DNA from 2 places in the Roseibaca calidilacus genome. Region 2 is predicted to be linked to the other one. Evidence: riboswitches for the same ligand, from Rfam matches in the RefSeq annotation. Region 2 holds a riboswitch; the other holds the start of a gene.
What was found. A riboswitch is a leader RNA that binds a small molecule or an ion and turns the genes downstream of it on or off. The one in region 2 is predicted to bind cobalamin.
Positions count from the first base shown of each region.

Region 1 (14,719 bases), 730 kb from region 2:
GCTGATGCAGAAGGTCTATGATCTTTATTCCTTCAATATCATCCCACCCATGGGCAAGCTGGTGACAGGCGACCGCGACAGCTACCAGTATCTGGTCGAATCCATCCGCAAATTCCCCGATCAAGACACATTCGCGGGCATGATCGCGGCGGCCGGGTTTGAACAGGTGAAATACCGCAATTTGTCCATGGGCATCGCGGCGCTGCATTCGGGCTGGAAGCTGTAAATGCGCGGACCGCATAATATTTGGCGGCTGGTGCGCACCGGCGCCACGTTTGAACGCACAGGCGCCATGGCCGAAGTGCTGGAGGCCATGAATGCCCCATCGCGGTTGCGACTGGCCGCGCGGGTGCTGGGCTGGCCGTTCAAAATGTTGGGGCTGAAGGGTGATGAGAGCTTGCCGCCCTTGGTGCGCGCGCTGACGGCGCTTGGGCCAGCCTATATCAAATTCGGGCAGACGCTGGCCACCCGCCCCGATGTGGTGGGTCAAGAACTGGCTGACCAGTTGCGCTATCTGCAAGACAAGCTGGCCCCCTTCCCGCGCGCGGAGGCCGTGGCCCAGATCGAAGCGGAACTGGGCATCAGGCTGGCAGAGGCGTTTTCGGAACTGTCCGAACCCGTTGCCGCCGCGTCGATCGCGCAGGTGCATCAGGCAAGGCTGGCCGAAACCGGCGCGAAAGTGGCGGTAAAAGTACTGCGCCCCGGCGTGGAACGCGCCTTTCGCCGCGATGTCGATGCCTTCCATCTGGCCGCGCAGATCATCGAACTGCTGCTGCCAAAATCGCGCCGCCTGCGCCCTCTGGATGTGATCGCGCATTTCGAGGAACTGGTCGAAGGCGAGTTGGACCTGCGGATAGAGGCGGCTTCGGCTGCCGAATTCGCCGCCAATACCGAAGGGGACGAAGGCTTTAGCCTGCCGCGCCCGGTTTGGCACCTGTCGCAGCGCCGCGTGATGACGCTGGGCTGGGCCGAAGGTGTGCCCATGGGCGACAATGCCGCGCTGGATGCGCTTGGCATTGACCGGCGCGAGCTTGGCACCCGCGTGCTGACGCTGTTCCTGCGCCACGCGCTGCGCGACGGGTTCTTTCACGGCGACATGCACCAAGGCAATATGAAGGTCACGGCGGATGGCGGGATCATCGCCTTCGATTTCGGCATCATGGGCCGGATCGATGCCTATACCCGCCGCGCCTATGCCGAAATCCTGTTCGGCTTTATCCGCAAGGATTACCGCCGCGTGGCCGAGGTGCATTTCGAAGCCGGATATGTCCCCCCCGACCGCGATATCGACGATTTCGCGCGCGCGCTGCGCTCGGTCGGCGAGCCAATTTTCGGGATGGATGCGCGCTATATTTCGATGGCGAAACTTCTGGCCTATCTGTTCGAGGTGACGGAACGTTTCGGCATGGAAACCCGCACCGAGTTGATCTTGCTGCAACGCACCATGGTGGTGGTCGAAGGGGTCGCGCGGTCGCTGAACCCGGAAATCAACATGTGGCAGGTCGCCAAGCCCGTGGTCGAGGAATATGTCCGCACCCATGTCGGCCCGCAGGCCTTTGCCCGCGATCTGGCGCAGACCGCAAAGATCCTGTCGCGCTTTGGCCCGCGCCTGCCGCGACTGGTCGAGGACGCCTTGATCGCGCAGGCCCATCCCAAGCCAGAGCAAACGCCCGCGCGCCGCGTTGGCCCCTTGGGCTATGGTCTGGCCGGTGGTGGGCTGGTCGCGCTGGGTGTCGTGATCGGGGCGGCGCTGTAGATAAGCCGCGCAAGGTAATCCTATCGAAAGCCGACCGGCAAGTTGAACTGATGCGTCCCGCTCACGCCCTGCGGCGCACGGGGCAGGCGCGCGCGCTGCACGGCGCGCAAAGCGGCTTGGTCCAGCGCCGCATTGCCGGAACTGCCGGTAATGCTGACCCCTGCCAACTGCCCCCCCGCTGTGACCGACAGGCGCAACTGCACCACGCCGCGTGCGCGCGTTTGGGGCCGCGATTGCGCGCGCTGCACGGCGGCGCGGATGCGTCCGCCCCACTCGGCCAAGGCGCTCGCGGAATTGCCGCCACCGCTTTGCACCTGCGCCGCGCCTTGGCCGCGTTGCGCGGCCGCACCTTGGCCGCTGGCGCGTTGCGCGGGCGGGCTGGCCGGGGCGCTGGCCTTGGCCTTGGGGTCGGGCCGCGCGCGCGGGCGGGTTTCGGGCGGGGTGTCGGGCTCGGCGAACAGTTTGGGCAGGTCGGGCGGGGCCATGCGCGGCGCGGTCTTGGCCCTTGGCGCAACCAGACCCGGCAACTTGGGCAAGGTATCGCGGGACATATCCGGCAGCGCATCGGGCGCGGCCTGCGGCGCAGGCGGAGCGGCCATGTCGGGCGGGGCCGCGACCTGCACCGGGGCGTCCCAGTTGCGGACCATGGCCGACAAAGCCGGATCCGCCGCGCCCAAAGGGGCGGCCACCGTCACAGACCCCTCGCCACCATCGCCACCCGCCGTCATCCCGTCAGGGGCAATGGCCGCGAAGGCCGCCAGATGCACCGCAACCGCTGCCACACCGAAGCCCGCGAATTCCAGCCCTGTGCGCATCAGCCGCCCCCCTGCCGCGCAACAAGCGTGACCGCACGCACCCCGCCCTGCCCCAACTCGCGCAGGGCAAGGGCCAAACCCGCCGCCGGGGCATCGGCATCGGCGCGCAGGGTCACGGCTGCGTCCAGCGCGGCCAGGTCAGGGGCCGTGCCATCCGCCGCCAGCAGATTGCCTGCGGGGCCAAGCCACAGGACCGCCGCGCCCTCTGGCACCGGGCCATCCGCCAAGGATACGTTAGGGAGTGTCACCTCTACCGGGTCGGGCGCGGTGATCTGCGCGGTCATCAGGAAGAAGATCAGCAGCAAAAACACCACATTTATCATGGGCACGACACTTTCGCGCGGGGCGCGGGGGCGAGAGGCGGGCGCGAAATCCATCACGGCTCCATCAGCACAAGCGAAGGCAACCCAGCCGCACGCAAGGCATCGGTCAGGTGGGCGGCATCCTGCACGCTGGCACCGTCGCGCGGGCGCAAGACGACCAGCGCATCGGGGCCGGGCATCAGCGGGGTCAAAGCATCTGGCAAGTCTGCGAGAGCGGTTTCAACCCCGTTTAGCCAGACCGCGCCACCGGCGAATTCGACCAGCCTTGGTGGGCCGGAATAACTACCATCCGCATGTCCGGCGGGGGCCAGCGCCAGCCCCACATCCTGCCCGAAACGCGCGGCCAGCATGAAGAACACCAACAGCAGGAACACCACATCTATCATTGGGGTCAGGCTGGGTTTGCGGCGCGGACGTGGCGGGCCGAACTGCAACATCAGCGCCCCCCGGTGGTAAAGACTCGGGTGGCCAAGTCTTCCATGTCGGCCTGCACCCGTTCGCAGATGCTGTCATACCAGCTAAGCGCCATGGAGGCCGGGATCGCCACCGCCATCCCCGCCGCCGTGGTCAGAAGTGCTTGCCAAATGCCACCTGCAAGCGCTGCGGGGTCGGCGCGGTTGCCGGCAGCTTGTAGCGCCTGAAACGCCTCTATCATGCCCAGAACCGTGCCCAAAAGCCCGATCAAAGGCGCGATGGTGGCGATCAGTTCCAAGGCGCGCAACCCGCGCCGTGTCTGCATCAGCGCGGATTTCGCGACGCGGGCGGTTTCCTCGCGGGCGTGATCGTCGGTCAGGGCGGGGTCAAGCCGCGCTTGAATCGCGCAGCGCAGCACGCGGGCGCGCAGGCCCCTGCGCCCGGCCAAGGGCGCAAGCGCCCCCTGCCCTGCGCCGCTGCGCCAAGCGGCAACGGCGGCTTCGGCAGGGCCGCGCGACCATGCGCCAAGGCGCGCCATGTCCCACAGCTTCCACAAGATCAGCGCCATGGTCACGACCGACAGCGCGGCAATTGCCCAAAGTGCGGGGCCGCCTGTCAGCAAAAATTCCTGAAACCCTGTCATCATCCCTCGCTTTGCGGGCCGATTGTGGCCCGCCACTCTGCCGCGCCGCGCGCGACGGCGTCAAACACCGCACGGCCAAGCGCCTCGCCCTGCGCGGTATGCAGCCCGGCGTAATCCTGCGCACCCGGCGGTGCGGCAACGACAATACAATCGGTGCCGGTGCCCGTGGCCGTGCGACCGCCCGGCACGCGGTGGCCTGCGGCAATTATCGCGGCGGTACGCGCTTGGGTGGCGATGCTGAGCGCTTCCAGCAAGCCCGTGTCAGACAAGGGCAGCGACAGTTTGACCGCTATGTTGATGGTGCCGTAGCTGGGCAAGACCTTGTCCCAGTTGCGGCCAGCGCGGTCCACGCGCGCGCCGACCGTTTCGGCATTCGACAGGCCAACAGTGGCAAGCGTCTCTGCCGTCACATCCTCTACCGTGGCGCGGGCCAGATGGTGATGGGCAATATCGCGCGAGGTGAGCAAACACACCGCGTCGCGCCCCGCCATTTCACGCGCCAGCCACGCAGCCACATCCAGATCGGCGGGCAGATCGGCGTTGCGCACCTGCCGCCACTGGATATGCTGCGCAATCTGGTAGCCGGGGCGATGCGGCGCCCAAGACAGCACCCGGTGCGGCGCGCCCAGATCACAATCCAACCATGGCGCGGCAAGCGTGACCTGCATCAGACCACCCCCAGCGGCTGGCAAATCGGACCGTCCTCTGTCTGCTGCACATAGGCGCGAATCTGGAACACGCGGGCCAGCAGCTCGGGCGTCAGAACATCGCGCGGTGGGCCATCGGCGGCGATGCCGCCTTGCCACAGCACGACAAGGCGCGTGCAATAGCGCGCAGCCAACCCCAAATCGTGCAGGGATGCGATCACGCTGCGCCCGCGCGCGGCCTCTGCCGCCAGCGTGTCCATCAGCCCCAGCTGATGCGCAGGGTCCAACCCCGCCGCCGGTTCATCGGCCATCAACAAGGGCGTGTCCTGCGCCAGTGCGCGAGCGATCAGAACGCGGGCCTGTTCACCGCCCGAAAGCTGCGTGGCGATGCGGGTGCGAAACCCGTCCAGCCCCATGCGGGAAAGCGCCACGTCAATCGCGGCGCGGTCAGCATCGCCCGGCTTTTGCCCGCGTGGCAGATGCGGCAGACGTCCCAGCGTGACCAGATCCACCACACTGACCGGCCATCCGATTTCGCGCGCTTGCGGCAGCCATGCGACATGGCGGGCGCGGGCGCGGGCGGGCAAGGAAGATAACGAGGATTGCCCGCGATGCGGCATCATCCCCAGTGCCGCGCGCATGAGCGTGGTCTTGCCCGCGCCATTGGGGCCCAGCAAGCCCACGAATTCGCCCGCGCCCACGGAAAGATTGATGTCGCGCAACACGTCACAAGGGCCACGGGCCACGGCAAAATCGGACAGGGCAAGACCAGTCATAGCGCCTGCCCCCGTGTCTTGAACACCAAGTGCAGGAACAAGGGCGCGCCAACAATCGCGGTCAGCACCCCCAGTTTCAGGTCGCGGTCAGGCAGCACCAGCCGCACGGCAATATCGGCGGCCAGCACCAGCACAGCGCCGCCCAGCGCCGAGGCCCAGAGCAAACTTGACGGGCGCGCGCCAACAAATGGGCGCAGGATATGCGGCACGACAAGCCCCACGAAGCCCACAGCGCCCGCGACCGCCGTGGCCGCGCCCACCATGCTGGCCACGGCCAACACCAGCAATAGCCGCAAGCGGAACAGGTTCACGCCCAACGAGGCGGCGCTGTCTTCGCCCAGTGTCAGCGCGTCAAACGCGCGGCCTTGGGCCAATAGCACAACAGCCCCGAGGGCAATGAACGGTGCGGCCAACCAGACATGTGTCATGGACCGGTCGGCAAGCGAGCCCATCATCCAAAACATGATTTCGGACGCGGCGAAGGGGTTGGGCGACAGGTTCAGCACCAGCGCGGTCAAAGCGCCTGCCAAAGCGGATACCGCGATCCCGGCCAAAATAAGCATCAGCGCGCCGCCGCGTGGCCCCGCCAGCGCCAGGATCAGCCCCACCGCCAGCACCGCCCCCAGCAATGCGGCCATGGGCAGGCCCAAGGCAAATTGCGCGGCAAAGCCCGTTTGCAGCGCGATCACCGCGCCCAAAGCCGCAGAGCCAGAGACCCCAAGCAACCCCGGCTCGGCCAAGGGGTTGCGCAGATAGCCCTGCATCGCCGCACCCGCCAAGCCCAGCGCGGCCCCGATCATGGCGGCCAGAATGGCGCGTGGCAGGCGGATTTCGCGCATGACCAGCGTTTCGGCCAGCCCCTCGCCCCGCAGCAGGGCGGCAAGCGAGGTCGCAGGCGACAGCCCCGCCGGGCCAATCAGCAGCGACAGCGCGAACAGCGCCACGATCAGCACACTCAGGACAAGGGTCAGCGTGCGGGTCATTGGCCAGCCTCTTGCAGCCGGGCAATGGCGCGCAAAACGGCGGGCGTGCCGCAGACCCATTCGGCATCGGACAGCGCGCTGCCCGCGTGCCGGTCGCGCAGCGCGTTCATCGCGGGATGGGTCAGCACAGATTCCGAACGCGACGCGCCGGGATAATTCTGACCGGAAATGACAAGATCGGGCATCAGCATGAGCAACCGCTCCATCGGCAGGGTGCCGCCGCCGGACAGACCCGCTTCCAGCGCGATATTGGCAAAGCCCGCCGCCGTCAGAATGTCATTGGCAAGTGATTTGTCGCCCGATGTGTAATTATTGGCATAATGCAACGCCGCGCGGGGGCGGCGGTCCGGATCGGCGCGCAAGGCGGCCAGATCGGTTTCGAATTGCGTGGCGACAGTATCGGCTTGGCGCGCGCGCCCCAGCAAACGGCCCACCTCGCGGATGGCGTCCGGGATCTGGTCCAGACTGGTGACGATGGGCAGTTGCACCACCTCTACCCCCAGCCGCCGCAATAGCCCGACCGTGTAGGACGAGGTGAACTGCCCGGCCAACACCAGATCGGGGCTCAGGCGGAACACCTCTTCCGCCTGCCCGTGGTTGATGGGGTATTTGCGCGCTTCTTCCAGCATGACCGACACGTTCGGGTCATGCGAAATGCGCGAGATCGACACCAACTGCCCCGGTGCCGCCAGCAACATGGCCAACTGGTCCGTGCACAGGTTGATAGAGACCACCCTCTCGGGTGGCCCCGCAGCCGCGGCCCCTGCCCAAAGGGCAAAGGCCGCAGCCAGTGCCTTAGAAACGCGACGACAGGCCAAGGTAGAAGGCCCTGTCAGAAGTGCCGTAACCTTCAACCGTCTGATACTGTTTGTTAAAGATGTTCTCGACACGGAAGGTCAGTTGCGCGCGCTCAGTCAGGTCATAGCTGAAATTCGTATTGACCACGCCGAATCCAGGTATGGATGACCCGCCAAACCCGAACCGCTCGGAAGATGCCGCAAGCGTGGTGGTATTGCGCAACCCTTCCATAATCTTCCAGTCCACCGAGACTGCAAGATCATGCTTGGGCACGTTGCCGACAGGGTTGCCGGAGCGATCTTTAGCATCGGTGAATGTATACGCGCCGGACAGGGAGAGATTGTCGCTTATGTCATAGGTGCCCGACATTTCTACCCCTTGCAGGCGCGAGCGGCCCGCGATCTGAACATAGCCGGTAGTATAGCCGATCAGATTATCGATATCGGTCCGGAACAATGCCACATCAGCTTTGAACGCCCCGAATTCACGCGACACACCTATATCGAAAGATTCGCTTTCTTCGGGCTTCAGGTTGGGGTTGGCACCAAACGGGCCAAACATTTCATTCGCCGAAGGCGCGCGGAACCCTGTCCCGGCAGACGCGCGCACGACTGTCGCGGCATCAGGACGCCAGACAAAGGCTGCGCGACCCGTGATCTGTCCACCAAACCGGCTGTCATCCTCGCGGCGCAGGGCAAATGTAAGGTCGATATTTTCGGTCGGTGCATAAAGGTATTCGGCAAAGAGCGCATTGCGCCGGATCGTGCCGTCGAAGCTTGCACCACCGGGGCGGAACGCATCATAGGTTTCACGCTGGTATTGCGCACCGAACACCAAGGTGCTGTTGCCCGACAGATCAACGCGCCCATTATATTGAATGCCTGTGCGTCCGCCCTGAAAATCGGTCGTGGTAAAGGTCGTCGGCGCGTTCGGGTCGGCGCGCTCGTTGCGGCTGGTTTCAATGCTGATTTCATTCTCGACCGCGCCGAGCGCGAATTCAACAAAACCGCGCAGGCCGTAGCGCTCTGACAGACCGAAGCGGTTGGGGTCATCCCCGCCTACCCCCGCACCGGCGTCGAATTCGTTAAACGAATCTTGGTAAAAGGCCGAGGCCCCGACCGCCACGGTATCCGTCAATTCGTGCCGTGCGCGAAAGGATAGGATCGTGCTGCGGAAACCGTCATCTTCGGTGTTGCCATCGTTTTCATCGGCGCTGGAAAAACCATCGGTTAAGGCGCGCTCAAAGGTGAAGGCCACTTCGCCACGTTCAAACCGCTGCCCGTAGGACAACCCCAGTCGGCGCGTGTTGAAACTGCCGAATTCCGTCGTGACCTTGGTTTCAGAACCGACCTCGTCAGGGATTTCCCCCATGGTCAAATTGACCACACCAGCAATCGCATTCGACCCGTAGATCGCCGATTGAGAGCCCTTCAACACTTCCAGCCGCGAAACCGCGCTGCTGGTCAGACCAGCAAAACTGAATTGCGACTGCAACTGGGACGGATCGCTCATATTGATGCCGTTAATAAGCACCGGGAAATAACGCTCATCCGCCCCGCGAATGCGCACGCTGCCAGAGGCACCAATCGGCCCACGCTGGGTCATGGTCACGCCGGGTAGTCGCGACAGGACCGTGTTTACCTCTGTTTCATTCGCTTCTTCAATATCTTCGCGTGTCAGCACCTGCACTCGCGCGCCGGTGCGGCCAAGCTCTAGCGGAACACGGCTGACCGAAAAGGTCACTTCTTCAAGGTTGATAATATCTTGTGCCGCAGCACCACCGGCCATCAGGCCAAGGGCTGCGACCGTGCCAAGGAAATGGCGTTTGGCCATGGGTCTACACCTATGCAAGGGCCGACAGCGCGGCCCAAAACGAGAGAATGTCGGCAGGTGCAGGGCGCACCGCAGACGGCGAAAGATGCCACCGCTACGGTAAAACCGTTACCCGCAGCGCCGCCCGCGCCGGGATAGGGTGAACACTTTGGCAGGTCTCCTGACTTGCGGGTCGTCGCTTTGCCGGGCCTTCCCGTGGCTTGCACCACAGTGGCATATGCCGACATTGCTAACCGCTTACAGTTGCGGGGGCAGTCGCGGATTTGCAGCCCCAAAAGGCCGCGCACCGCGTTCCCATTTTAACCGGCTGTTCACACAACCGGACCAAAGTGTGTTGGTCGTAGAACCTTCGCCGAGTCGGCGCAACAGTTTTTCAACGCGCCCAGTCGGGTGTTGCCAGAATTGCGGCCAGAAGCCGGGGCAAACAGCACCGATCCAGCACAAGGATCATGCGCGGCGCATTGACGGTCAGGCGCAAGCTGTCGCCCGCCATCCGGTTCGAGGTGCCAATACGCGCGTCGGGTGCAAAATCCAGCCCGTCGATCGGCCATTCCAGCCCGGACGATTGGCCCGCAACCGCGCCCATGGGAAACAGCGACACGCGCGCGCCGGGTTCCAAGGGCATGGTCAGCGCGGGCGGCGCCAGCAGGCAGATATCTTCTGCCCCCAGCAACAGCACCCGCGCACTGCCATTGCGGACAAGCGATGTCATCGCGGCCAATGTGTGGTCGGTGCGCGCACCTAGAAAGCCCAGACCAATCATGAAGGGTGCCGCAACAAGGCGCAGGCACTTGTCCAGATCGGTGCTGTCTTGCTCGGGGACATGGTTCACGCGCGGGCCAAGGCGGGCGCGCAGCGCGGGACGAATCGAATCAAGGTCGCCGATCACGGTCTGCGGGGTCTGGCCCAGATCATCCAGCTGATTTGCCCCGCCATCGGCGGCCACCAGATCGGGTGCCAGCGCCAGCGCCTCGGCCAGAACAGCAGGTTCAAAACCGGCCCCACCGGCCAGCGTGACGCCATTCTGTGTTTGGAAAACAAGGGTCAATAGGCTACCTTCCGAATGCGGCACGAAACTTGGGTTATGGTCATAATCACATCTTAAAAAAACCCAAGTTCAAACATGTAATCGCTTTGGTGTTCCGCGATCTTGGGGAACGTGCAGTTAGTAAAAGAGCGATGTGATGGTTGGTCCAAGCAAAATACTTACAGTATCCTACGGTACGTTCTCGTGTACTCTGGAAGGCTTTGATGAGCCTTTCGGCACAATGCAGGCAATCGCGGAGTATTTCCGGGACTTGGCAGCGCAGGACCGCTATTTTGGGGCGGAACCGCCGACCCCAGACGCGGAAATGCTGCATCGTATTGCCGAACGCGAAGTGCAGCGCCGTGTGGAGAGCCAAGTTCAGGAAAACGGGATCATCCTGCGTCAGCAGGCGGATCACAGCCTGTCGCAAACCGTTCCTGCGCCTTTCGCCTTGGCCAGCGCGGCATCGACCGCAGCAGCGCCTGCGGCAATGATGGCCGCAGCAGCACCTGCCGCTGCAACTCCCAACCAGAACGCAGAAGCGACGCCCCCCCAACCATCGGAGATTACCGACAAGCTGGCGCGCATCCGCGCGGCTGTTGCCAAATCGGAAGCGGTAGAGGACGCCGCGCCGCGGACCGCACCTGATGCAGACCTGCCCGACAGCGCCGACCCCGAACAGCCGGAGTTTGAAGATACCCTTGCCAGCTTGATGGCAGAGGACATGCCGGAAGAGACGGCCGGGCACGCGGAGGATGCCGAGATCGTGGCGTTTGACGCCAGCGACATGGCCGATGACAGCCCGGCTGCGTCAGAAGACATCGTGTCGGACGACGAGAGCGCCGATGAGGACACGTCGCTGGAACCGGTGACCGAAGCACCGGTCGCCGCACAGCCCGACACGCAGGACAATTCCGACGAATACGACGATTATGGCCTGTTCGACGAAGATGAGGACGCGCCACAAAACAGCGCGCCTGCCAGCGTGTCCAGCGCTCTGGACGCTATGCAACCTGTCGCGGCAGAGCAAACCATGGATGCGCAAGACGATTCGTTTGAGGACGAATTCGAAGATGAATTCGAACCGGACGACGCGGACAGTGCCGCCGATTCGGCACCTGCCCATCCCGAACCCTTGGAAGCCCCCGCGGCAGAGCTGAGCCAGCGGCAGCCAGAGGCCTCACACGCCGCACCGGCAAAGTCGGTCTTGGCCGAGGAGATGGACGAGGACGATTTCGAGGCTGAGCTGGAACGCGAAATGCAGGACGCGGCCCGCCTTGAACAAGAACGCCACTCCATCGAAACGCTGCGCAACGAAATTCGCGATATCTTGGGGCGGACCGGGCTGAACCAAAGTTCCGAAAGCTCGCTGGTCGAAGAGCTGGCGGATATCGAAAAAGAAGCGATCATTCGCCACCCGCATTTCAACCGCAAGGCCAAGAAGCGTATCCCCGGCGATACCGAAAGCACCGCCGAGCGCCTGCTGGAAACCGCGAAATCGGCTTTGGGCGAGCGTGATTCGAAGCGCCGCCGCGAGACGTTCGAACATATCAAGGTCGCGGTTGCAGCCACCCGTGCCGAAGAAATCGTGGAAGGGCCGCGCCGTCGTGATATCGAGCAGGATCGGGAGATTGACAAATATCGGGCGAGCATGGACGCACCCGCCCCGCTTGATCCTGCCCTTGTCCGTGCAGCAGCGCGCGCCCGCGCAACCCAAGACGACAAGGCCGCGAATGACGCGGATTATGACATCTGGGAAAAGGATGAGGTGAGCCTTGACAGCGCGCCCGTGGTTGAGGCTGCCGCGCCGCAACGCGCGCCCGCAACCATGCGGATGGCGGACGCCCCCGCAGAGGTCACTGCCAAAGCACCGCGCGCAGCAGAGGCCGACGCTTTTGCCGCACAGGATGACGACTCGGCCGAACTTAACCCGCGCCCGCGCCGCCCGGCTGTCGCAACCGCACGCCGCACCGAGCGGCCCTTGTCGGGCCGGACCCCGCTGGTTCTTGTGTCAGAGCAACGGGTGGACGCCGCAACCGCCGCCAGCGGCCCGGTGCGCCCGCGTCGCATCCGCGCCAGTCAGGCAGCCGAAACCATCGTGCCTGACGTTGATGGCACCGCTCTCGGGCAAGACACGGTCGAGACGTTCAAGGCGTTTGCCGATGACGTGGATGCTTGGCTTCTGGACGACCAGATCGAAGCCGCCGCGGCCTATTCGACCCATATTCTGGGCCAGGAGGAATTCTCGCGCCCCGACCTGATGAAGCTTGTTCTGGCCTATAACGAGGGGAAAGAGGTCAGCCGCGAGGACATGCTGCGCGGCTTTGGCACTTTGTTGCGCGAAGGGCGTCTGGAACGGGGGAATGCCGGTGCGTTCCGCCTTGCTCCGGCTTCGGAATACGACGAACCGGCGCGGAAATACGCCCAGCGTTAAACGCGAACAACACACAAAAAGCCCCGGCAGCACGCGCCGGGGCTTTTTTGTTTGATGTCTGTCTATTGCTCTGGCGGTGCGTCCGGGTCGGGCTTGCCCACACCCAGAAACACTTTCTTCAATGGCAAGGTCCAGACAATGCCCAAGACGACATAAATCAGCAGTTCCACCCAAAAGGACGGGCGATCGAACAGTTCGACCACGTTAACCGTGACAACAATGTAAAGCGGCAGCGCCACCACAAGGGCGAATATCGACCAGCGTTTGCGGGCTTTGTAGGAAAGGGCCATCAATCCTCGAATGGGTCTGTGACTAGGATAGTGTCTTCACGTTCTGGAGATGTGCTAAGTAGCGCGACCGGGCAGCCGATCAACTCTTCCACGCGGCGGACATATTTGATGGCATTGGCAGGCAAATCAGCCCAAGAGCGCGCGCCCTCGGTCGATTCAGACCAGCCGGGCATCTCCTCGTAGACGGGTTGGCACCGCGCCTGCGCTTCGGCGGCCGTGGGCAGGTAATCAAGCATGGTGCCATCCAGATCGTAGCCCACGCAGATTTTCAGCACCTCGAACCCGTCCAGCACATCCAGCTTGGTCAATGCTATGCCATTCACGCCGGAAGTGGCGCAGGTCTGGCGCACCAGACAGGCATCGAACCAGCCGCAGCGGCGCTTGCGCCCGGTGGTGGTGCCAAATTCATGCCCGCGCTCGCCCAGACGCTGCCCGTCGGCATCGTCCAATTCGGTCGGAAACGGGCCTTCACCCACGCGGGTAGTGTAGGCTTTGACAATGCCCAGAACGAAATCAATCGCGCCGGGACCAACGCCCACGCCAGTTGCCGCCTGCCCCGCGATCACGTTGGAGGATGTAACAAACGGGTAGGTGCCGAAATCCACGTCCAGAAGCGCGCCTTGCGCGCCTTCGAACAAAATGCGCTTACCGGCTTTGCGCTTGTCTTGCAGCACCTTCCAGACAGGGGCCGCGAAGGGCAAGATTTGCGGTGCAATCTCGCGCAGGCTGGCCAGAAGGGCGTCACGGTCGATAGGGTCCAGCCCCAAACCACGGCGCAGCGCATCATGATGCACAAGCGCGCGGTCCACGCGCAGTTGCAAGGTTGCGTCATCGGCCAGATCGGCCACGCGGATCACGCGACGACCGACCTTGTCTTCGTAGGCCGGGCCAATTCCGCGCCCGGTGGTGCCGATTTTCGCAACAGAGTTCTGGTTTTCGCGCGCGCGATCCAATTCGCCGTGGAAAGGCAGGATCAGCGGGGTATTCTCTGCAATCATCAGGGTGTCGGGCGTGATGTCCACGCCTTGGGCGCGGATCGTTTCGATCTCTTGCACCAAATGCCACGGGTCCAGCACCACGCCATTTCCGATGACCGACAGTTTGCCGCCGCGCACAACGCCCGAGGGCAGCGCGTGCAGCTTGTAGACCTTGCCGTCAATAACCAAGGTATGCCCGGCATTGTGACCGCCCTGAAAGCGGGCCACGACATCGGCCCGCTCGGACAACCAATCGACAATTTTTCCCTTGCCTTCGTCGCCCCATTGCGCGCCGACCACCACGACATTGGCCATTCCCGGACCTTTCCTTGCTGAAACCGTTCCGCTCTTACCCTGTTGCGTGGGTGCGGAAAACCCGAATCTGTTGATTTGCGTGCCACGATGCGGGGTTGCAGACATGCGCATGAACGCCTAAGTGAACGACAAAGCTATTCGCGGGTTTCCTGATGCAAAATGTCGTGCTCATTGTTCACCTTCTGCTGGCGCTGTCGCTGATCGGCGTTGTGCTGGTGCAGCGCTCCGAAGGGGGTGGGCTTGGCATTGGCGGGGGCGACGGCAACCCGCAAGCAGGCCGCCCGCCGCTGACGGCCATGGCCAAGTTGACATGGGGGCTGGCCGCCAGCTTCATCGCAACTTCGCTGTTTTTGACGGTTCTGGCAGCGCAGCAATCGGCCAGCACGTCGGTTCTGGACCGTTTGGGCGTTCCCGCCCCGGCAGAAGCACCGGCAACGCCAGAGTTGCCCGCCGCCGACAGCCTGCTGCCGCCCAGCCTGACCGACGACTCGCTTGCACCGCCACCGGCAGAGTAAAGGCTGCCCGCTTGCGGGCGCGCGCATTCTCGGGTAAGGCATAAGTCCCGTGAAGGTGTGCCGGTTCGCGCGCCGTTTTCCAATTCTGACACTTCACGGGGAGGTCCGAGCAGACCCATGGCGCGTTATATTTTCATTACCGGTGGTGTCGTTTCGAGCCTTGGCAAGGGGCT
Region 1 covers NZ_FBYC01000004.1:201,253-215,971, reverse strand. The annotation lists gene ubiE (bifunctional demethylmenaquinone methyltransferase/2-methoxy-6-polyprenyl-1,4-benzoquinol methylase UbiE) at 1-226, shown strand, start outside; gene ubiB (2-polyprenylphenol 6-hydroxylase) at 227-1,756, shown strand; gene tolA (cell envelope integrity protein TolA) at 1,777-2,571, opposite strand; gene AWT76_RS04485 (ExbD/TolR family protein) at 2,571-2,948, opposite strand; gene AWT76_RS04480 (ExbD/TolR family protein) at 2,948-3,331, opposite strand; gene AWT76_RS04475 (MotA/TolQ/ExbB proton channel family protein) at 3,331-3,951, opposite strand; gene AWT76_RS04470 (adenosylcobinamide amidohydrolase) at 3,951-4,622, opposite strand; gene AWT76_RS04465 (ABC transporter ATP-binding protein) at 4,619-5,374, opposite strand; gene AWT76_RS04460 (FecCD family ABC transporter permease) at 5,371-6,357, opposite strand; gene AWT76_RS04455 (ABC transporter substrate-binding protein) at 6,354-7,175, opposite strand; gene AWT76_RS04450 (TonB-dependent receptor plug domain-containing protein) at 7,153-8,988, opposite strand; cobalamin riboswitch at 9,122-9,332, opposite strand; gene AWT76_RS04445 (thiamine diphosphokinase) at 9,362-10,036, opposite strand; gene AWT76_RS04440 (prolipoprotein diacylglyceryl transferase) at 10,257-12,449, shown strand; gene AWT76_RS04435 (DUF2842 domain-containing protein) at 12,512-12,739, opposite strand; gene AWT76_RS04430 (adenylosuccinate synthase) at 12,739-14,031, opposite strand; gene secG (preprotein translocase subunit SecG) at 14,184-14,546, shown strand; gene AWT76_RS04420 (CTP synthase) at 14,664-14,719, shown strand, end outside.
Region 1: linked by a shared signal. The riboswitch ahead of AWT76_RS04450 (TonB-dependent receptor plug domain-containing protein) and the one ahead of AWT76_RS08120 (hypothetical protein) in region 2 are both predicted to bind cobalamin.

Region 2 (14,719 bases):
ACCAAGCATGGTCAGGCGCACCCCCGGTTCTAGCGCCAGCGGGTCCAGATCGTCAAAATTGGCAATCCGTGACAGAGCAAGGCAGACAATATGCAAGCCCGCCGCCCGCGCGGGTGCGCTCAGGTCCAGCGCATCTTCGGCGGGCAGTTTCCACGCATCGGCAAACCACGGGCAAACCCCATAGCCCCGCCAGCCCGTGCGCGCTGCGATCATCTTGTAGCCATCGTCGAACAGACGCGGATCACCCCGAAACCGGTTGATGATAAAGCCTGCGATCTGCGCGGCATCGCCGCGCTCCAACACGGCTTGCGTGCCCACGATCTGAGCGATCACGCCGCCGCGATCAATATCCCCCGCCAGAATTACCGGCACATCGGCGGCGCGGGCAAAGCCCATATTGGCAATGTCATGGGCGCGCAGGTTCACTTCGGCCGGGCTGCCAGCACCTTCGACCAGAATCAGATCATGCTGCCCGCGCAACCGTTTGAAACTTTCCAGCACATAGCCCATCAATCCGGGCTTCAACGCGGCGTAATCCGCCGCGCGCGTGCTGGTCAAACGCTTCCCCTGAACGATGACCTGCGCGCCGGTCTCAGATTCCGGCTTCAACAGCACCGGATTCATGTCGACCACCGGCTCCAGCCCCGCCGCGCGCGCCTGAAGCGCCTGCGCGCGCCCGATCTCACCACCGTCGGCGGTCACAGCCGCGTTATTCGACATGTTCTGCGGCTTGAACGGGGCCACGGACAGCCCGCGCCGCCGCGCCGCACGGCACAGCCCCGCCACCAGCAGCGATTTTCCGACATTGCTGCCGGTGCCTTGAATCATCAAAGCGGTCACGGCAACATCCCACAACTTGCGCGGAGCGGCTGACATGCGCCTCCGGCGGGGATATTTTTGCAAGGATGAATAGGATCGGAGCGCCAAAAGCCGGGTCGGCACCGCGCCCTGGGCCGGGGAACCGGGGAGGACGCGGTGCTTTCACCCTTGGCGGCCATCGGGATCCCTCCCTGTGCCGCAACTCCAACCTGGCCCAAAATGGTAAACAAAGCCTTTTCATCCTTGGAAAAATATCCTGGGGGAGTTGCGCGGCACGCGCGGCGGGGGCAAAGCCCCCTGCAACGGATCAGAATTCGATGCCCTTCTGGGCTTTCACGCCATCCTTGAACGGGTGTTTGAGAAGCGTCATCTCGGTCACAAGATCGGCGGCTTCCAGCAATTCCGGCTTGGCGTTGCGCCCGGTCAGGCAGACATGGGTCATCGGCGGTTTGCGGCTTTGCAGAAAATCGACCACCTCGTCGATATCCAGATAGTCGTAGCGCAGCGCGATATTGATCTCGTCCAGCAACACGAAGCCGATTTCAGGGTCCAAGATCTGTTCTTGGGCAATGCGCCAGCCGTTTTGGGCCGCTGCCACGTCGCGGTCGCGGTCCTGCGTTTCCCATGTAAACCCCTCGCCCGACACGAAAAACCGGCATTCCTTGGCGAACCGTTCGCGCAGGAACATCTTCTCGCCGGTTTCCCATCCGCCCTTGATGAACTGGACAACCGAACACGGAATACCATGCGCGATACAGCGCATGATCATCCCGAACCCGGACGAGGATTTGCCCTTGCCATTGCCGGTATGCACCATGATCAGACCGCGTTCTTCGGTCTTGGTTGCCATGATCTTGTCGCGCGCTTCCTTGATGCGCTTCATCTTCTCGTTATGGCGGCGGGCGATGTCGTCCATAGGCGTTGTCCTTGCGCTGAATGTCCCGATGGATAGCAGCCCCGCGCGCCGCGCGCGAGGGGGGTTATTCGGCCGCGACCGCCTGTCGCGCATTGGGGTCGTAATTCAGCACCGGGGCCAGCCAGCGCTCCGCCTCTGCCATATCCATGCCCTTGCGCGCAGCATAATCGGCAACTTGGTCGCGTTCGACCTTTGCCACGCCAAAATAATAGCTGTCCGGATGCGCCATATACAGCCCCGAAACGGATGATCCCGGCCACATGGCCATGCTTTCGGTCAGCGTGACACCGGTCGCCTCCTCTGCATCAAGCAGCTTGAAAAGCGTGCGCTTTTCGGTGTGGTCGGGTTGCGCAGGGTAGCCCGGCGCCGGGCGAATGCCGGCATAGGGTTCGGCGATCAGCTCTTGCGCGGTGAAGCCTTCGTCCGGCGCATAGCCCCAATAATCGCGGCGCACGCGGGCGTGCAGCGCCTCTGCCATGGCCTCTGCCATGCGGTCGGCCAAGGCTTTGACCATGATGGCGGCGTAATTGTCATTCGCGCGGTCGAAGCGCGCGGCGATCTCGACCTCTTCGGGGCCGGCGGTCACGACAAAGCCGCCGATATGGTCGGGCGTGCCAAGCGGCGCCACGAAATCCGACAAGGCCAGGTTTGGCCGCCCGGCCCGCTTGCTATGCTGTTGGCGCAGCGTATGGAACGTGGCCAGTTCCGTGCTGCGGCTGTCATCGGCGAACAGGCGAATATCATCGCCCACCGTATTGGCGGGCCAGAACCCGACCACCGCGCGCGGGGTGAACCATTTCTCGGCAATAATGCGGTTCAGCATGTCTTGCGCGTCGGCCAGCAGCGCGCGCGCGGCGTCGCCTTGTTTCGGGTCGTCAAGGATTTTGGGATAAACCCCTTTCATTTCCCAAGTCTGGAAGAAAGGCGTCCAGTCTATATATTCGGCCAGTTCGGCCAGATCCCAATCATCGATCACGCGTGTGCCGGTGAATTTGGGCGCGGTAGGGTGGTAGCTGTCCCAATCCAGCCGCAGCGGGTTGGCGCGGGCCTTGGCCAGCGGCAGACGGTCTTTCGCGGCCTCGGCGCGTTCGTGCCGGGCGGTCACTTCGGCATATTCGGTGCGGATGCCATCCACAAACCCGGCCTTATTCGCGGGTGACAACAGGTTGCTGACCACCCCCACGGCGCGGCTGGCATCCAGCACATAGACCGCAGGGCCGGAATAGCGCGGCGCGATCTTGACCGCGGTATGCACCTTGGACGTGGTCGCCCCGCCAATCAGAAGCGGCAGGTCCATGCCTTCGCGCTCCATCTCGGACGCCAAGTGCACCATCTCGTCCAGCGAGGGCGTAATCAGCCCTGACAGACCGATCACATCGACCTTTTCGTCGCGCGCCACTTGCAAAATCTTTTGCGGCGGCACCATCACGCCAAGATCGATCACATCGAAATTATTGCAGGCCAGCACGACGCCGACAATGTTCTTGCCAATGTCATGCACATCGCCCTTGACCGTTGCCATCAGGATCTTGCCCGCGGATTGCCGCCCGGTGCCGCCATTCAGGCGCTTTTCTTCTTCCATATAGGGCAGCAGAACGGCCACGGCCTGTTTCATGACACGGGCGGATTTCACCACCTGCGGCAAGAACATCTTGCCCGCGCCGAACAGATCGCCCACCACGTTCATACCCGCCATCAGCGGCCCTTCGATCACATCAAGCGGGCGCGTGGCAGCTTGCCGCGCTTCTTCGGTGTCGGCGTCGATGAATTCCGTAATGCCGTTGACCAGTGCATGTTCCAGCCGCTTGTCAATCGGCCACTCGCGCCATGCCAGATCGCGCACGCGCTCTTCGCGTTTGCCGCCCTTGAAGCGGTCGGCAAGGTCCAAAAGGTTCTCGGTCGCGGTGCCGCCGGATTTGGGCTGGCGGTTCAGCACCACATCTTCGCAAGCCTCGCGTAGATCAGGGTCGATCTGGTCATAGACCGCCAGTTGGCCCGCGTTGACAATGCCCATATCCATGCCCGCGCGGATGGCGTGATACAGGAAGACCGCATGCATCGCCTCGCGCACCGTGTCATTGCCGCGAAACGAAAAGGACAGGTTCGACACGCCGCCCGACACATGCGCGTGGGGCAGGTTTTCGCGTATCCAGCGCGTCGCATTGATGAAATCGACACCGTAATTGTCGTGTTCCTCGATGCCCGTGGCGACAGCAAAGATGTTCGGGTCGAAAATGATGTCTTCGGGCGGAAAGCCCAACTCTTCAGTCAAGATACGGTAGGCGCGCGCGCAGATCTCTGTCTTGCGGGCGAAAGTATCGGCTTGGCCCTGCTCGTCAAACGCCATGACCACGACCGCCGCGCCATAGGCCAGACACAGCCCCGCCTGTTCGCGGAACTGGTCTTCGCCTTCCTTCATGGAAATGGAATTGACCACCGATTTGCCCTGCACGCATTGCAGGCCGGCTTCGATCACCTCCCATTTAGAGCTGTCGATCATGATCGGCACGCGCGCGATGTCGGGTTCGGCGGCGACAAGGTTCAGGAACTCGACCATTGCCTTTTTGCTGTCGATCAGCCCTTCATCCATGTTCACATCGATGATCTGCGCGCCGTTCTCGACCTGCTCGCGCGCGACATCCAGCGCGGTGGCGTAGTCGCGATTCACGATCAGCTTGCGGAACTTGGCAGAGCCGGTGACATTGGTGCGCTCGCCCACATTCACAAACGGAATATCGGGCGTCAGCACGAAGGGTTCCAGACCAGATAGTCGCAAATAACGGGTCATGCGGGCACCTCTCTAGGGGCATAGGGGGCAACGGCGTCGGCAATCGCGCGGATGTGGTCGGGCGTGGTGCCGCAGCAGCCGCCCACCACATTGACCAACCCGTCACGGGCAAAGCCGCCGACAAGGGCGGCGGTTTGCTCGGGCGTTTCGTCATAACCGCCAAAGGCATTGGGCAGCCCGGCATTGGGGTAAGCGCAGGTGAATGTGTCGGCCACACCGGCAATCTCGGCCAGATGCGGGCGCATCAGGTCGGCCCCCAGCGCGCAATTCAGCCCCACGGTAAAGGGCCGCGCATGGGCGACCGAATGCCAAAAGGCGGTGGGCGTCTGCCCCGACAGCGTGCGGCCCGATGCATCGGTAATCGTGCCCGAAATCATCAGCGGCAAGCGCTGGCCGATTTTCTGGAACACCTCGAACGCCGCAAATATCGCGGCCTTGGCGTTGAGCGTGTCGAAAATGGTTTCAATCAGGATAATATCGGCGCCGCCTTCGATCAGCCCTTCCATCTGCTGCCCGTAAGCGCGGCGCAGATCGTCAAATGTGACTGCGCGAAACCCGGGATCGTTTACATCGGGGCTGATGGACGCGGTGCGGTTCGTTGGCCCCACGGCCCCGGCCACGAAGCGGCGCTTGCCATCCGCGGCCTGCGCCCGGTCCGCCGCGCGCCGCGCGACCTGCGCGCCCGCCACGCTTAGATCATGGATCGCGCCTTCCAGCCCGTAATCAGCCTGTGCAATGGTGGTGCCGGAAAACGTGTTGGTTTCCAGAATATCCGCACCCGCCATGGCGAATTGGTAATGGATATCTTCGATCGCGTCAGGCTTGGTCAACACCAGCAGGTCGTTATTGCCCTGTTGCGGGTGGTCGGTGTGGTGGCGGCAAGTGGGGCCATGGATATGGCCGCCGCCCGCGTAATCCTCTTCCGACAGGCCAAGGGTCTGGATCATCGTGCCCATGGCCCCGTCCAGCACCAGAATGCGTTCGCTGACCAAAGCGCGCAATTCTGCCAGAACGGGCGAGTCGTGCAGGGCAACATCTTTCATCGGGTCTGTTCTTCCATGCCTGAGGGTTCGGGCAGGATATAGCCTTGCCCGAACCCGGAAAAAACCGAATGATTTTCACCCAGACTATGAATTCAATTCATATTCAGGGCCGGATCACATAACCGCGCGCCGCCCTTTGGCGCCGCCGCGCCGTTGTTTGGACGGCAAGATCAAAGTCAGCGGCTGCGCGGGATTGCGCGTGCTTTCCACCAATAGCTCGCAAAACACCGCCAGCGCCGGGGATTCGCGCAGATAGGGTTTTGCGGCGGCATAGGCGCGCATGGCCTCTGCTTGGTAACTGGCAAAACCGGGCAAACTGCCCAGCCATTGCAAATAGCCCAGATGGCCCAATTCGCGGGCGCGCTTGGGCGGCAGCCCCGTGGTTCGAAGTTGCAGGATCGTGTGGTTTAACAGCATAGCGCCCTCCGCGCATGAGGACGGCCTGCCAAAGGGGTCGGGCGCGCGCGCCGATGTCTGACCCCCGAGGCACCCCGCCCGGTTCCAACAAACGCCCTGTTGCGGCATGCAACGGGGCGGTGATGGCAGGTCTCCTGACTTGCGGCTCAACGCGCCCCCAACCCTTCCCGGCGCAAGGCCAGTGGTCATGTCGGGGGTGCTTGCCGCTTACAGTTGCGGGGGCAGTCATGGACTAGGGGCAAGCCCGCACCATGTTCCCTTTTCAGCCAACCCCACCGGGGCCGGGCACCATCAGGGGTAGAGTGGCCCGTTGCGCAAGCTTTGTCCAGAGTGCATCGCGTTCATTTGCATTCACGCGCCACACTCCAGCCTTTTATGACCGCATGTCTACTTGCGCAAAACCGGGAACCACTTTTGCGCGACATGCTTTAGCGGTTTTCTGCGGCTGCAATATGGGCGGTGGCCTCAATCTCGACCAAGGCGGCATCCTCGACCAGCCCGGCCACAACAACCATCGACATGGCGGGGAAATGCTTGCCCATCACCTCGCGGTAGGCGCGGCCCACCTCGGCCTGACGCGCAAGATATTCGCGCTTGTCGGTGACAAACCATGTCAGGCGGGTAATGTCGCTGGCCTGGCCGCCCGCGGCTTCGACAATCGCCACGATATTGGCCAAAGCCTGCCGCATCTGGCCCACGAAATCATTGGCAACGAACCGCTGATCGCCGTCCCAGCCGATCTGCCCGCCAATGTGCAAAACGCCGTCACGCGTAAGCATACCGTTGGCATAGCCCTTGGCAGGCAGCCAGCCGCTCGGTTGGATGGTTTTATGCGTCATGTCGGGTCTTTCACTTGCTCTAGCGTCGCGGCCACGCGTGCGGGCCATGCATTGGGGCGGCCTGCCGCATCCACATTGACCAGCGTGGCGCGGTGGGTGAACCTTGTTTGCCCAGCGCAGCGCGCAACAATGCCATAGCCGCAGGACGTGCGGCCAAGTGCTGTGATCCGCATTTCCAGCACCAGCGCATCGCCATGGCGCGAGGGCGCGAGGAATTCAGTGTCGATGGCGCGGGTCGGCACGGCCCCGGCCCCATGCATGGCCTCAAACGGCCAATCCAGCACATCGGCAAAGAAGGCTTCCACGCAATCATTGACCATCTCATAGTAGCGCGGGAAAAACACGATCCCGGCGGGGTCGCAATGCTTGAACAGAACCTTCTGGTGAAATTCATACATGCCTAGACACCCACATATTGCTCGGTGACATCGGCGCTCAGGTCTTCCATGGCGCCAGACCAGACGGTCTTGCCGCGCGCGATGATCGCGGCGCTGTCAGCCACCTGCGCCAGTTCCGACAGCGTCTTGTCAATGACAAGGATCGACATGCCGCTGTCGCGTTTCAGCGCGGCGATGGTGCCCCAGATCTCGGCCCGGATCAGGGGGGCCAGCCCCTCGGTGGCCTCGTCGAGGATCAGCAGGCGCGGATTGGTCATCAGCGCGCGGCCAATGGCCAGCATCTGCTGTTCGCCCCCCGACAGTGATGCCGCGCGCTGCCCCAACCGTTCGCCCAAGCGCGGCAGAAACCGGGTGACGCGCTCCAATGTCCAATGACCGGGGCGCGCGGCGGCGATCAGGTTTTCAGCCACGCTCAGGCTGGCAAAACAGCGCCGCCCTTCCGGCACCAGCCCAAGGCCAAGGCGCGCGGCACGGAAACTGGGAAGAACATGCAGGTTTTGGCCGGAAAATTCCAGCCTGCCCTGCGACGGGATCATCCGGCAAATGGCCTTGACGGTGGTGGTCTTGCCCATGCCATTGCGGCCCATCAGCGCCAGAACCTCGCCCTCGGCCAGCGTGAAATCCACCCCGAACAAGGCTTGCGAGGCGCCGTAACGGGCAGTCAGGTTTTCGACCCGCAGCAATGTCATGCGCTTTCCCCCAGATAGGCGTCGCGCACTTCTGGGTTGGTGCGGATGTCATCAACCGACCCGGTGGCGATGATACGCCCGTAAACCAGCACGCTGATGCGGTCGGCCAGTGCAAACACCGCATCCATGTCATGTTCCACCAGCAGGATCGGGGCCTGATCGCGCAACCCGTCCAGAAAGCCGGTCAGGGTCTTGGACCCTTCCGCGCCAAGGCCTGCCATGGGTTCGTCCATGACAAAGGCGCGCGGGTCAAGGGTTAGGGCCACGGCGACCTCCAACTGGCGGCGCTGGCCGTGGCTAAGTGCTGCGGTGCGGGTCTGCCTGTTGTCTTGCAGGCCGACGCGTTCCAAGGCGGCCTCGGCGCGGTCGCGCAAGGCGCGGTCGCCCATGACAGGTGCCAAGAACCGCCAAGGCCGCCCGCTGGCCCCCAGCGCGCCCAGCATCACGTTTTCCAGCACGCTGTCTTCCATTGCCAGCGCCGAAATCTGAAAGGTCCGCCCAAGCCCCTTGCGTGCCCGCGCGGCGGTGCTGAGTGCGGTCACGTCCTGCCCTTGCAGCAGCACTTGCCCCGCATCGGGCCGCAGACCGCCGCAGATCTGGTGAATGAGCGTCGATTTGCCCGCGCCATTTGGGCCGATCACAGCATGGATTTCGCCCGCGCGCAGGTCTATGGACACGCTATCGCTGGCCTTCAGGCTGCCGAAGGATTTGGAAATACCACGGGTTTCCAGAATGGTCTGGGTCATGATTGCCCCTTCGGTCCACAAACCAGCCCGATCACGCCGCCGCGCGCGAACAGCACGACGCCCAGCAAGATCGCCCCCAGCGCGATATGCCAATGCGTGGTGAACCCGCCCAGAACATGTTCCAGCGTAACAAACAGCATCGCACCGACCACCGGCCCCATCAGGCGGCCCACACCGCCAAGGATAATCAACACGATCAATTCACCCGACAGATGCCACGAAAACATGGACGGGCTGACAAAGCGGTTCAGGTCGGCAAACAGCGCCCCTGCCAGCCCGGTGATCGCGCCCGAGATGACAAAGGCCACCAGTTTCAGGCGCGCGGGGTCCAGCCCCACGGTCTGCACCCGCACCGGCACTTGCCGCGCTGCGTTCAGCGCAAGGCCAAAGGGCGATGCCACCAGCCGCGCGTTCAGCCATAGCGCCAGCAGAAGCGCGGCAAAGCAGATGCTGAAAAACTGGATCGGCACCAGCGTGTCCAGGCCGGGAAAATCGTTGCGGATATAGATGGATATCCCGTCCTCGCCGCCATAGCGCGACCATGAAATGGCGAAGTAATAGAACATTTGCGCGAAAGCGAGGGTAATCATGATGAAATACACCCCGCTGGTGCGCAGGCTTAGCAGCCCGATAAGCAGCGCCACGAAGGCTGACAGGACCACCGCCACCAGCCAGATAATGGGCATGGATTTCGTGCCGTCGAACACCATGAAACCCAGATCCAGCGGCATGAAATTTTGCGCATGGAACGCCAGAATGCCCATGCTATAGCCGCCGATCCCGAAAAACGCGGCATGGCCAAAACTGACCAACCCGCCCCAGCCAAGGGCAATGTTCAGCCCCACGGCGGCCAGCGCCAGAATGGCCGCGCGGGTGGCAAGGGTTATGATGAAGGGCTCATCCAGCAGCAGCGCGCAGAGCGGCACCGCCAGCAGCCCGGCCAAAAGCGCGGCGTTCAGGTAGCTTTCGCGGATCATGCGCGCGCTCCCATCAGGCCGGTGGGGCGGAAGATCAGCACAAGGCTCATCAATATATAGACTGCCATATTGGCCAAGGATGCGCCCAAGGACATGGCCGTGGCCGGGTCCAGAAACAGCCGAAACAGCACCGGCAGGAACACGCTGCCCAAAGTTTGCGTCAGCCCCACAAGGATTGCGCCGATAAACGCCCCCTTGATGGACCCGATGCCGCCGATCACAATCGTGACGAAGGCCAAGATCAGCACGGGTTCCCCCATGCCCACCTGCACCGACTGGATCGCGCCTACAAGTGCGCCAGCCAGCCCCGCAAGGGCGGCCCCCAGCGCGAAGATCAGCGTGTAAAGCCTTGATATATCGACACCAAGGGCGGCAATCATCTCTCGGTCATTTTCGCCCGCGCGAATCTGGATGCCGATGCGCGTGCGCTCTATCAGCAGCCACAAAGCCATGGCAACCGCCAGCCCTGCCCCGATCAGCGCCAAGCGGTAAAGCGGGTATTGAATGCCGCCGGGCAGCGTGACCGGGCCAGACAGCCAGCTTGGGATGTCCAAGTATAGCGGGAACGACCCGAAGATCAGCCGCGTGCCTTCGGAAAAGATCAGGATCAGCGCGAAGGTCGCCAGAACTTGGTCCAGATGGTCGGCGGCATATAGGCGGCGAATGACCAGCGTTTCCACCAGAACGCCCGCCGCCGCCGCCGCCACGAGCGCCGCCAGCAGCGCCAGCAGGAATGACCCGGTCGCGCCCGCCACGGCGGCGGCAGCAAAGGCCCCCACCATGTAAAGCGAGCCATGCGCAAGGTTAATCAGCCCCATGACGCCGAAAATCAGCGTCAGGCCCGCTGCCATCAAAAACAGCATGACGCCCGATTGCAGGCCGTTCAGGACCTGTTCGATGACAAGGATGGTGGACATGGGAACCTTTCCAGCAGGACTGGCGGCAAGGACATCCCTGCCGCCAAGAACCGTTTAGGGCATCTGGCATTCTGCCGCATAGGCATCGGCATGGTCTTCCAGCGCAACCCCGATAATGCGGTTGGTGAACACATCGCCTTCCTGAATGACCTCGCGCGCGTAGATGGTCTGGATCGGGTGCTGGTTCGGCCCGAAGCGGAAGTCGCCGCGCGTGCTGTCGAAATCGGCCTCGCGCAGGGCTGCGCGGAAGGCCTCGTTATCGGACGGGTCGGCCTTTTCCAGCGCAGAAATCAGCAGGTTCGCCGTGTCGAACCCTTGGCTGGCGTAAAGCGAAGGCAAGCGGCCAAATTCGGCCTGAAAGCTTTCGACGAATGCCGTGTTCACCGGAATGTCGATGTCTTTCGACCATTGCGCGGTGTTGACCACGCCCAGCGCCGCTTCGCCCACCGCCTGCAAGATGCCTTGGTCAAAGCTAAAGGCCGGACCCACCACCGGGATATCCACACCGCTATCGGCATATTGCTTCAGGAACGAAATGCCCATGCCGCCGGGCAGAAAGAAGAACACGCTATCGGCCCCCGACGCACGGATCTGCGCGATTTCAGCGGCATAATCGGTCTGGCCAAGCTGGGTATAGACCTCGCCCGCCAAGTCGCCCTCATACATGCGCTTGTAGCCCGTCAGCGCATCTTGGCCAGCCGGGTAGTTCGGCGCCAGAATGAAGCTGTTGCTATAGCCCGCGGTGTTGGCATAGGCGCCCGCCGCTTCGTGCAGGTTGTCATTCTGCCATGCCACGTTGAAGTAATTCGGATGGCAGCCGCGCCCGGCCAGTTGCGACGGCCCGGCATTGGGCGACAGGTAAACCACGCCTTGGTTGACCGCAGACGGAATCACCGCCATCGCAAGGTTCGACCAGATAATGCCGGTCATCACATCCACGCGCTCGGACTGGATCATCTTGTCGGCCAGTTGCACGGCGATATCGGGCTTTTGCTGGTCATCCTCGATGACCAGTTCAATGTCGTCGCGGCCCGCTTGGGCCAGCGCCAGCAAGAACCCGTCGCGCACATCCAGACCAAGGCCCGCGCCGCCACCCGACAGCGTGGTAATCATCCCGACCTTGATGTCGGCTTGCGCGCCGGTTGCAAGGGCAGCCAATGCGGTGGTGAGAAGCAGATTTTTCATTCTTGTCGTCTCCCTGTTTTGGTTTTGGCAGATTGCGGCCTTGGCCGCGCGGTGGTCAATCCTTGATCGTCGCGCCATGCACCGGCGCTATGCGAAAGCGTTGAATCTTGCCCGTCGGTGTCTTGGGCAGGCTGTCTGCAAACACCACGCTGCGCGGGTATTTAAAGGGTGCGATACTGGCTTTGACATGCTCTTGCAGCGCGCGGGCCATGTCGGGGCCGGGGTTATGGCCTTCGGCCAGCACCACATGCGCCTCGACCAGCGCGCCGCGCTCCGGGTCCGGTGCGCTGATGACGGCGCATTCGGCCACGGCGGCGTGGGCCAGCAGCGCGGCCTCCACCTCTGGCCCGGCAATGTTGTAGCCAGCGGACAGGATGATATCGTCATTGCGCGCGGCAAAGTGGAAATAGCCGTCATCATCCATCACGAACGTATCGCCGGTAATGTTCCAGCCATTCTGGACATAACTGGCCTGTCGCGCATCACTCAGGTAGCGACAGCCAGTTGGCCCGCGCACCGCCAGCCGCCCCATGGTGCCGGGGGGCACGGGGTTGCCCGCCGCATCGACCACGCAGGCGCTGTAACCCCGCACGGGTTTGCCGGTGCAGGCGGGGCGGTGGTCCTCCAGCCGGTTCGACAGGAAGATATGCAGCATTTCCGTGGCCCCGATCCCGTCCAACATGGGCTTGCCCGTGGCGCGCAGCCAATCGTCATAGACCGGCGCGGGCAGGGTTTCGCCCGCCGACACGGCAATGCGCAGGCTGGACAGGTCCGCCCCATCCGCCATGGCGCGCAGCATCACCCGATAGGCTGTGGGCGCGGTAAAGCAGATCGTGGCGCGGTAGCGGGTGATGATCTCTATCAGGTTCGGCGGAGAGGCGTTTTCCAGCAGCACAGCACTTGCGCCAAACCGCAACGGAAACACCGCCAGCCCCCCAAGCCCGAAGGTGAACGCCAAGGGCGGCGAGCCGACGAACACATCATCCGGCGTGACCTGCAACACCTCGCGCGCATAGGCGTCGGCGATTATCAGGATATCGCGGTGAAAATGCATCGTCGCCTTCGGCTCTCCGGTCGAGCCAGAGGTGAAACCCAGCAGCGCCACATCGTCTTGGGCGGTTTCGACCGCCGTGAACCGCACCGGCTTTTCCAGCGCCATGCGGTCCAGATCGGCGTCATGGTTGGATGTGCCGTCAAACCCGACAACGGTTTTCAGATACTGGCTTTGCGCGGCGCAGGCCGTCATTTCATCCATTAACCGCGTGTCGCATAGCGCGAATTCAATTTCGGCCTTGTCGATATATTTCGCCAATTCGCCCGCGCGCAGCATTGGCATGGTATTGACCACAACCGCGCCCGCCTTGGTCGCGGCCAGCCAACAGGCCACCATTGCGGGGTTGTTGGCGGACCGGATCAGCACACGGTTGCCGGGCTTTATGCCCAGATCCGCGACCAGCACATGCGCCAAACGGTTGGTCCAGTCGGTCAGTTCCTTGTAGGTGCGCCGCCGCCCATTGCCCACAAGCGCGGTATGGTCGCCAAACCCGCGCGCGACCATGGCATCAGTCAGCTCTACCGCCGCGTTCAGCCGGTCGGGGTAGTCGAACCCGTCCAGAACCAGATCCGGCCATTGCTCGCGCGGGGGCAAGGCATCGCGCGCAAAGCTGTCAGTATGGGCAGAGGGGCGCAGGTCCGTCATAGCTCTGTCCTCACATTCCACAATTCGGGAAACAGCACCACGTCCAACATCCGGCGCAGATAGCTGGTGCCGCCGGTGCCGCCGGTGCCCATTTTCAGACCGATCACACGCTCGACCGTGGTGACATGGTTAAACCGCCAGCGGCGGAAGTAATCTTCCAGATCAACCAGTTTCTCGGCCAACTCGTAAAGCGCCCAATGCGCCGCCGGGTCGCGGTAGACCTTGGCCCAAAGCGCCTGCACCTCTGGCAAGCTTGGTGTGGGTGTCTGGCGCGGGGCAAGCGCCGTTTTGGGCAGCGCATGGCCCATGCGCACCGCAACCCCCAGCACCGTCTGATACAGACAGGGCCGCGCCAGTTCCGCCTGCAACGCCGCGTGCACCGCTGGCACATGCGCATGCGGGCGCATCATCGCCGGGTTACGGTTGCCCAGCCGGAATTCGACCATCCGGTATTGCCAGGACTGAAACCCGCTGGATTGTCCCAAACGCGCGCGAAACGTGGTGTAATCCGATGGCGTCATGGTGCGCAAAACGTCCCATGCGGAATTGAGCTGCTCCATGATCCGCGCCACGCGGGCCAGCATTTTCAACGCGGGCGCAAGCTGGTCCTGCGCCAGATGGGTGCGCGCGGCGTCCAGTTCGGACAGCATCAGCTTCATCCACAATTCGGATGTCTGGTGCTGGATGATGAACAGCATTTCATCATGCGCGTCCGAAATCGGAGCCTGCGCGGACAGAACCTTGTCCAACCGCAGATAGTCGGCATAGGACATGCGCCCGTCGAACGCCATTTGCGCGCCTTCACGCGCCGGATCGTAAGGGTCAGCCATGATGCCCCTCCACTGCCTGCCGCGCGATAATCACGCGCTGAACATCACTTGCGCCCTCGTATATGCGCAAAGCCCGGATGTCGCGGTATAGCCGTTCCACCATCTGCCCGCTGCGCACCCCATCACCACCATGCAGTTGCACGGCGCGGTCAATGACCTGCTGCGCAGACTCGGTGGCATATAGCTTGGCCATCGCCGCCTCGCGGGTGACACGCGGCGCGCCCATGTCCTTGGTCCATGCCGCGCGGTAGGTCAGAAGCGCGCTTGCATCCACGTCCAGCGCCATATCGGCAATATGGCCTTGCACCATTTGCAGGTCTATCAACGGCGCGCCCTGCACATGGCGGGTGGTGACGCGGGTCAAGGCCTCGTCCAGCGCGCGGCGGGCAAAGCCCAAGGCCGCGGCGGCGACACTGGTGCGGAACACATCCAGCACCGACATGGCAATCTTGAACC
Region 2 covers NZ_FBYC01000004.1:932,260-946,978, reverse strand. The annotation lists gene AWT76_RS08140 (cobyric acid synthase) at 1-840, opposite strand, end outside; gene cobO (cob(I)yrinic acid a,c-diamide adenosyltransferase) at 1,127-1,735, opposite strand; gene metH (methionine synthase) at 1,800-4,523, opposite strand; gene AWT76_RS08125 (homocysteine S-methyltransferase family protein) at 4,520-5,566, opposite strand; gene AWT76_RS08120 (hypothetical protein) at 5,681-5,983, opposite strand; cobalamin riboswitch at 6,091-6,291, opposite strand; gene AWT76_RS08115 (RidA family protein) at 6,412-6,822, opposite strand; gene AWT76_RS08110 (acyl-CoA thioesterase) at 6,819-7,220, opposite strand; gene AWT76_RS08105 (ABC transporter ATP-binding protein) at 7,223-7,909, opposite strand; gene AWT76_RS08100 (ABC transporter ATP-binding protein) at 7,906-8,655, opposite strand; gene AWT76_RS08095 (branched-chain amino acid ABC transporter permease) at 8,652-9,632, opposite strand; gene AWT76_RS08090 (branched-chain amino acid ABC transporter permease) at 9,629-10,549, opposite strand; gene AWT76_RS08085 (ABC transporter substrate-binding protein) at 10,604-11,734, opposite strand; gene AWT76_RS08080 (AMP-binding protein) at 11,790-13,433, opposite strand; gene AWT76_RS08075 (tryptophan 2,3-dioxygenase) at 13,430-14,263, opposite strand; gene AWT76_RS08070 (acyl-CoA dehydrogenase family protein) at 14,256-14,719, opposite strand, start outside.